2 regions of the Labrenzia sp. ATLA3 genome follow, and region 1 is predicted to be linked to the other one. Evidence: predicted binding sites of a transcription regulator. Region 1 holds the regulator's gene; the other holds the start of a gene.
What was found. The regulator PhoB, encoded in region 1, activates phosphate uptake and scavenging genes when phosphate is short. The targets are predictions, from matches to a motif close to TGTCATNNANCTGTCAT.
Positions count from the first base shown of each region.

Region 2: a site for PhoB is predicted at 2,046-2,062, ahead of AC2A6O_RS08695 (alkaline phosphatase D family protein). Genes of this name have one in related genera too.

Region 1 is NZ_JBXUKV010000006.1:186,734-190,946, forward strand. It holds gene pstA (phosphate ABC transporter permease PstA) at 1-165, shown strand, start outside; gene pstB (phosphate ABC transporter ATP-binding protein PstB) at 177-974, shown strand; gene phoU (phosphate signaling complex protein PhoU) at 1,006-1,701, shown strand; gene phoB (phosphate regulon transcriptional regulator PhoB) at 1,781-2,482, shown strand; gene AC2A6O_RS17575 (GcrA family cell cycle regulator) at 2,797-3,333, opposite strand; gene AC2A6O_RS17580 (aspartate aminotransferase family protein) at 3,774-4,213, shown strand, end outside.
Region 2 is NZ_JBXUKV010000003.1:168,114-172,326, forward strand. It holds gene AC2A6O_RS08680 (glycosyltransferase family 87 protein) at 1-396, opposite strand, end outside; gene folK (2-amino-4-hydroxy-6-hydroxymethyldihydropteridine diphosphokinase) at 489-1,004, opposite strand; gene folP (dihydropteroate synthase) at 1,001-1,837, opposite strand; gene AC2A6O_RS08695 (alkaline phosphatase D family protein) at 2,130-3,704, shown strand; gene AC2A6O_RS08700 (multidrug effflux MFS transporter) at 3,849-4,213, opposite strand, start outside.

The DNA of each region.
Region 1 (4,213 bases):
TCGCCGAACTCGGCCATGCCGGCCCAGATTTACGAATGGGCGAAACGCGCCGATCCGGCATTCTATGAGCGCGCATGGGGCGGGATCATTGTTCTGCTGGTGTTCCTCATGACCATGAACATTATCGCTATCATCCTGCGCCGCAGGTTTGAGCGCCGCTGGTAAGGATTGCTCCGATGAACGAGATGCCGAATTTTGAACAGGCGAAAACCATGACCGAAAGCAAAATTTCCGCGAAAAAGGTGCAGGTCTATTATGGCGATACGCACGCCATCAAAGACGTTGACATCGAAATCCAGCCGCGGTCCGTGACGGCCTTCATCGGCCCCTCCGGATGTGGCAAGTCGACCTTCCTGCGCACGCTCAACCGGATGAACGACACCATCGACATCTGCCGCGTCGAAGGCTCGATCAAGATCGACGGCGAGAATATCTACGACCCCAAGGTCGATCCGGTGCAGCTGCGCGCAAAGGTCGGCATGGTGTTCCAGAAGCCGAACCCGTTTCCGAAGTCGATCTATGACAACATCGCCTACGGCCCTCGGATCCACGGCCTGGCTCGCAGCAAGTCCGAGCTGGATGAAATCGTGGCCTCCAGCCTGCAGAAGGCCGGGCTTTGGGAAGAAGTCAAAAACCGTCTGGACGAGCCGGGTACCGGTATGTCGGGCGGTCAGCAGCAGCGTCTGTGCATCGCCCGTGCGATTGCCGTGAGCCCGGAAGTGATCCTGATGGATGAACCGTGCTCGGCGCTTGACCCCATCGCGACCGCGAAGGTGGAAGAGCTGATCGACGAGCTGCGCGAAAACTTCACCATCGTGATCGTGACCCACTCGATGCAGCAGGCTGCCCGTGTGTCTCAGCGTACCGCGTTTTTCCATCTGGGTATTTTGGTTGAGGAAGGTCTGACGCAGGACATCTTTACCAATCCGAAGGACAAGCGTACGCAGGACTATATTACGGGCCGCTTCGGCTAAGCATTTTTTAGGTTTCTGAAGGGGACACACGATGTCTGAACATACAGTCACGGCTTACGATGACGAACTGACGGCCATGGCCGGCAAGGTCGCCGAAATGGGCGGTATTGCCGAGAAGGCCTTTGCCGATGCGGTCTCTGCGCTGGTGTCGCAGGACCTGGAGCTTGCCAAGGCGACGATCAAAGGCGATGTCCGTCTGGACAACCTTTACAACGAACTTGAAGTGAAGCTGATCGAGCTGATCGTTCGTCGTCAGCCGATGGGGCAGGACCTGCGCGAAATCACCGCTGCCACCCGCATTGCCAACGACCTGGAACGTGTCGGCGATCTTGCAAAGAACGTTGCCAAGCGGGTGATCGCCATCGACAGCGGCTTGCAGTCCAAGAAGCTTGCGATCGGCGTCGAGCACATGACCGAGCTTGCTCTGTCTCAGCTCAAGCAGGTGCTGGATGCCTATACCCGGAAGGATCCGGAAGCTGCCCGCAGGGTGCAGGAAGCCGATGCAGAGGTTGATGCGATCTACACATCCATCTTCCGCGAGCTTTTGACCTACATGATGGAAGATCCGCGCGTCATCACCCAATGCGTCCACCTGCTGTTCTGCGCCAAGAACATCGAGCGCATCGGCGACCACGCGACCAACATCGCCGAGAACGTCTACTACATGGTCACTGGCGAACGTCTGCCGGAAGACCGGGCAAAGGTCGATGAAACGGGCGCGGTCTGAGCGCCGGCTTCTGTCGCATTTGCAAAGGATCTGAACGGCCGGCGCTCTGGCGCCGGTTGCTGTAATTGGAGCGAGATGTATGCCGAAGGTGCTCATCGTTGAAGACGAAGAACCGCTCAGCCTTCTTTTGAGATACAATTTGGAAGCAGAAGGATATTCGGTCGAGTCCTGTGTCCGGGGCGACGAGGCGGAAATCCGCCTGCGGGAAAGCCTGCCAGACCTGTTGCTGCTTGACTGGATGCTGCCGGGCCTGTCCGGAATTGAACTGTGCCGCCGCCTGAGAGCGCGCGAGGACACCGAGCGTCTGCCGGTCATCATGCTGACGGCGCGCGGCGAGGAAGCAGAGCGCATCCGCGGCCTGTCGACCGGTGCCGACGACTATGTGGTCAAGCCTTTCTCCGTGCCGGAGCTGATGGCCCGCGTGCGCGCCATCCTGCGGCGGGCAAGCCCGGAAGTGGTATCTTCCATGCTGCGGTCCGGCGATATCGAACTGGATCGCGAAACACACCGTGTCCGCCGCAATGCCAAGGAAATTCATTTGGGGCCGACGGAGTTTCGTCTCCTGGAATTCCTGATGACTTCGCCTGGCCGGGTCTTCTCCCGCGAGCAGCTTCTCGACGGCGTCTGGGGCCATGATGTCTATGTGGACGAACGCACGGTCGACGTCCATGTCGGCCGATTGCGCAAGGCGCTGAACAAGGGCAAGGCAAAGGACCCTATCCGCACGGTGCGCGGTTCTGGCTACGCCTTCAACGACCAGTTCACCTCTGCAGCTGTCTGAGGGCAGAGTGCGGAATACGCAATGAAAGCCCGCCCACAAGCGGGCTTTTTGCATTTCAGGGGCTATGTGACTGTGAGAGTTATCTGCGTCTTCGCTGCCAGGCATTCGATCAGGCTATGGTCAATAGCTGGAGGATGTCGTCACCTTCTGTTCCCATGAAGGGGCATTTTCGAAGCGAAGGCACTCGGGTCAACGGATGCACAGGGCCTTCGTGAGACGCGGCACACAGGAAGCAGCACCTGGCCGTGGGAAAACTCAAACAAAAAACCCGCCGAAACGGCGGGTTTTTACGAGCTGGATTTATCTGGAGGCTATCAGCCTGCCTGAGCCATCGTCTTGCGGTCGCGGCGGCGGTCGGCGACCGGCTGATAGGCGATCTTGCAGTGATGGGCGCAGTAGGGGACCCCGGCATCGGAATGGCGGCCGCAGAAGTAGAAGTCGTCGGTCGCCGGATCGCCGATCGGCCATTTGCAGGTCCGCTCTGTCAGCGTCAGGATGGTCGCACGCTTGGAGATCGGCACCAGGTCGGCAATCGGTTCGACGCGCGGCTTGGCTTCCGCCACCGGTGCAGGCGCCATGTCTGCTTTAAGTGCTGTTGCGCCGATGGACTGCGGCTGAGTGGGGGTTGGTTTCTTTGGCGCGGCGCCCGCTGGGGGGGCTGCCGTACGCGGCCGGCGCGGCTTGGCGCTTGAAGACGTGGACTTGGCACGGCCGGACAAACCAAGGCGATGGACCTTGCCGATGACAGCATTCCGTGTGACGCCACCCAGTTCGCCTGCAATCTGGCTTGCGCTCAAGCCGTCGCCCCAAAGCTTTTTGAGAAGCTCAACCCGTTCGTTTGTCCAACTCATCGCCGCACCCTTTAGTTTGACCGTCCTGCGGCCATTAACCCCGTGTTAAGCATGCGTGAGCACGCTTAATGATGGCATATCTAGTGCCTCTTGGTGATTTGCCTCACGAGATCTCGTGTTTGATTGTTCAGAGGTTACAATAACGTTAATTTGTCAGGCAACCGCCGAACCCAAACCAGTTGGGGATGAAACGACTTTTCCCCAATTATGGCGAGGTCATTGAGAATTTTATGAAATCCGCCTTCCCGGACGGGTGAAATGTCCTGTGCGCCATTTCCATTGACAGCGCAGGGTACGGGCAGTGTATAAGAAAGCCGCTACGTGCCGCCTCATCGGGGCGGCATGTTGCGTTTTGACCCTTCGGCAACTGTTTCAGATGTCGGCCTGGCGTCTGGGTGACGCTGGGACAGAAAGGGCGTTTAAAGGAGACAAACGAGGTTATGTCCGCGACTGCACTATTCGGAAATTACGCAAGATCGAAACTGGCTTTCGATCATGGGGAAGGTGTCTGGCTGGTAACGACTGACGGCCGACGATTCCTCGATTGCGGTTCCGGCATCGCGGTCAACGCACTCGGTCATGCTCATCCGCATCTGGTCAAGGCATTGCAGGATCAGGCCGCCAAGCTGTGGCATACGTCCAACCTGCACCAGATGCCCGACGGTGAGCGGCTGGCGCAGCGTTTGTGTGCGGAAACCTTTGCCGACAAGGTGCTCTTCGTGAATTCGGGCGCCGAGGCGATGGAAGCCGCCATCAAATGCGCGCGCCGCTATCATTATGACAATGGCGACCCCGAGCGGTTTCACATCATCACCTTCGAAGGCGCCTTCCACGGCCGGACCATCGCGACCATCGCAGCGGGCGGCCAGGCGAAGTATCT
Region 2 (4,213 bases), on a different contig from region 1:
TAGGTACGTGAGCGGTTCGAAGAACAGAAAGGCATGAGGAGGGTTCAGGAAGAACAGGAATTTGTTGCTCTCTGAAAATGCCTCCGTGAACCTGTAGTAATCGTAGGCATCGGACGCAATGCCAAGCCGCGCCATCTCGCCAGCACGGTAGAAGGCGGCGAAATCCTCGTTTTCCGCAACACCGACACTTTGCGCGAAGGTAAATGCGCCGCCGTCGTCGTAAAGCCAGGATGCAAGGAGAAGCAGTGAAGTGGAAAGCAGAATGAATACGAAAAGTGGCCCGGCAAAGCGGGTACTCAGATCCTCCGACCTGAGCATTCCCAGATAGAACTGTCTGACCTTGCCAATCACAACCTTGCCCCCTGCAACGACATGCCGACTGTAAATGGAGGACATGAAGTGCGCCCCGCTTGCGACAGTTTAGGACGTGTTTGGTTGAAATTTTCCAAAGGAAGCGGGATTAGGACCGCCGCATACGCATCAACAAATCACCCGTCCAGCCTCACAACCCCCTCCTGATCCGGACAGCTTTCCAGTGCCTCCATCGCGGTGCGGCCGTCGCCGAGGGGGGCGTCGGGCCAGATTTCGGCGAGCGGGATGAGAACGAAGGCGCGGTCGCCCATGCGCGGGTGCGGGATTTCGAGGTTGTTTTCGGCAACCCTTTGCAGGCCATAGATCAGAACATCGATATCCAGCGTCCGCGGTCCCCAGCGCACATCGCGCACCCGACCCAGTTCGGCCTCGATCTCCAGGCATCGCTGCAACAAGGCCTGCGGGCTCAAGCTGGTATCGATCACCGCGCAGCAATTGCGGAAATCATCCTGCGGCACCGGGCCCCAGGGCGGCGTCCTGTAGTCGGAGGAGCGGGACACCAGCATGATGCCGGGTGTCGCCTCCAGGCGGCGGATGGCTTCGTCCAGATTGGCCTTCGGATCTCCAAGGTTGGATCCAAGCCCGAGCGCACAGCGGGTCGGGGCATCGGCCATCGCACTTTCAGCATTCATTCGACAGGGTTCCGTTCCAGGCGGGTTGCCTCGATCATACGCGCGCAATCGGCATGTGGACTTACGTCATGCGTCCGCACGATGGCAGCGCCCTTCAACATGGCCGTCATGTGGACGGCAACGGATCCGAACAGCCGGTCCTCCGTCTCCGCTTCCAGCACGGCGCCGATCATGCGCTTGCGCGACGCGCCAGCCAAAAGCGGCAGACCATGTTTCCTAAGCGTTTCGAAGCGGTTCAGAACAATGAAATTCTGATCGATGGTCTTGCCGAAACCGAAACCAGGATCAAGGATCTGCTTTTCCCGCGCAATCCCGGCCTTTTCCGCCAGGTCCATCGAGGTTTCGAAGAACCGGTCGATGTCAGAAAGAATGTCCAGTCCGGCGTCGGCAGCAAGACGGTTATGCATCATGACCACATGCACGCCTGCCTCGGCAACGACGTCCGCCATCGCCGGGTCCTTTTGCAGGCCCCACACATCATTGATGATGAGTGCCCCTGCCGCGCAAGCCCGGCGCGCGATCTCCGCCTTGTAGGTGTCGATGGAGACCGGCGTGCCCATTGCGATTACCTGATCCAGGATCGGATCGAGCCGCGACCACTCCAGATCCAGCGGCACCGGTTCCGAACCCGGCCGCGTGCTTTCGCCGCCAACGTCCAGAATATCGGCGCCTTCCAGAATCATTTCCTGCGCGCGCTTCAAGGCGGCATCCGCATTGGCGTGGCGCCCACCATCGGAAAAGGAATCCGGGGTCACATTCAGGATCCCCATCACGTGGGGACGTTGGCTTCCAGCGTCGAAACGCGGCGGTTCATAGGCTGTCGGGCTCGGCATCATGGCGTCCTTTTGACGGTCAGGCACGTGTTTGGCCCGTCTGACACCGACGGTCAAGCGGCACCAATGCGACCTCGCCCTGCCTTGCCCCATCGCAGGGCTGTGGACGATCACGATTTGGAAGCAATTTGGAGGTTCAATCGTTCCGTAGCGGTTTTCGGCAATCCGGACACACCGTCATCAAAAATTCGGGAAACGGTCTTGGAACAGACATGCGTCTGTCACGGAGCTTCAGCACCAGATGTTTCGCCAAGGGACTCGCCCCCGCGGTCCCCAGCCACGGAGCTTGAAAATGCCTTCAAAAGTTTCTCGACGCAATTTCCTGAAATCATCTGCTGCCACCGGTCTGGTGCTGGCTTCGCCGCTGGCCATGCCTGGCCTGTCCCGCGCCGCCTCGCGCCCGCAGATCACCCATGGCCTGCAATCCGGCGACGTTGACGGCAATTCCGGCATGATCTGGGCCCGCTCGGACCGCCCCGCCAGAATGCTTGTGGAAGTCGACACCACCGGCGCTTTCGAATCGCCGCGCCGGCTCGCCCCGATCAATGCGCTTCCCGATTCGGATTTCGCCGTCAAACGGCTCATTGAAAATCTGCCGTCCGATCAGGACATCTTCTACCGCGTCGCCTTTGCCGACCTGAACGACGTCAATGCGGTGTCCGAGCCGATGACCGGCCGATTCCGCACGGCGCCCGCCTCCCGCCGCGACATCCGCTTCGCCTGGTCTGGCGACACTGTTGGCCAGGGCTGGGGCATCGATACCGACCGCGGCGGTCTGAAGACCTACGCCACCATGGCAAAGCATCAGCCGGACTTCTTCATCCACTCCGGCGACACGATTTATGCCGATGGCCCGGTGAAGGAAACCGTCGAGCTGAAGGACGGGACCGTCTGGAAGAACATCGTCACGGAAGAAAAATCCAAGGTTGCAGAAACGCTGGACGAATATCGCGGCCAGTGGAAATACAACCTTCTGGACGAGAACCTCAAGGCGTTCAACGCGGAAGTTCCGACGTTCTTCCAGTGGGACGACCATGAAGTCGTCAACAACTGGTCTTCCTCCAAGGATCTCCTGTCCGACGATCGTTACAGCGAAAAGAACATCCACCTGCTGGCCGCCCGTGCAGGTCGGGCTTTCCACGAACTGACCCCGATCCGCTACACACCGGCTGAACCTGGCCGCGTCTACCGCAAGATCGCCTATGGTCCATTGCTGGACGTGTTCTTCCTGGATCTGCGCTCCTATCGCGGCCCGAACGGCGCTTCGATGGAAGACAGCATGACGCCGGCGTCCCGGATCCTCGGCGCCGAGCAGCTTGCCTGGCTTAAGCGTGAACTGGTGAATTCCAACGCCACCTGGAAGGTCATCGCCTGCGACATGCCAATCGGCCTGATCGTCTGGGACAACTGGAAAGAGCAGGAAGGTGCCGAAGCGGTCGCCAATGGCGATCATGGCGCTCCGAAAGGCCGCGAACTGGAATTCGCCGATCTGCTGCGCTTCATCAAGACGGCCGACATCGACAACATCGTCTGGCTGACGGCCGACGTCCATTACACGGCGGCGCATTACTACAATCCGGACAGGGCCCAGTTCCAGGACTTCAAGCCCTTCTGGGAATTCGTGTCCGGCCCGATCCACGCCGGCACCTTCGGCCCGAATGATCTCGACATGACCTTCGGTCCGGAACTGAAATACATCAAGGCTCCGACTTCCGAACAGGGCGCCAACCTGCCCCCGTCAATGGGACTGCAGTTCTTCGGCCTGGTCGACATCGACGGCCAGAGCGAACAGCTCACCGTCCGCCTGATGGATCGTGACGACGTCGAACTGCACGCCGTCACGCTGGATCCGGTTCGCAAGGCCTGATCTGAGTTTTTCAGACAAAGAGCGGGCCGGGAAACCGGCCCGTTTGATTTTTCCACTCTCCCAGCCAGCCGCGCCGTTTCCGCAACCTCCGGCAAGGACGGAAAGGGATCGGAAGATAAGGGCGACGGGAAGCGACCCGCGCGTCTACTCCGCTGCCGCTGGCTGGCGGATCTGGCTGCGCAGGAACAGATGAAAAATGATTCCGACGATGGGCATGCCCGGCAGAATGAAGGCGAGGCCAAGGATCGGTTCGCCAAGCGCGGCAATTGCCAGGCTGGCGACGATGCCGCCGCCGAACTGAAGGAAGCCGAGCATGGAAGACGCCGAGCCGGCAATATGCGGGAAAGGCGCCATGGAGTCGGTAAAGCTGGCCGGCAGAACCAGGGCCAGCGAGAATGTGAACAACGCCACCGGCCCCATCACCGTCAGGATTGTCGGCTCATGGGTCAGCGTGACGTAACACATCAGCGTTGATGCCACGACCCACAGAGAGAGACCATAGGGCACCA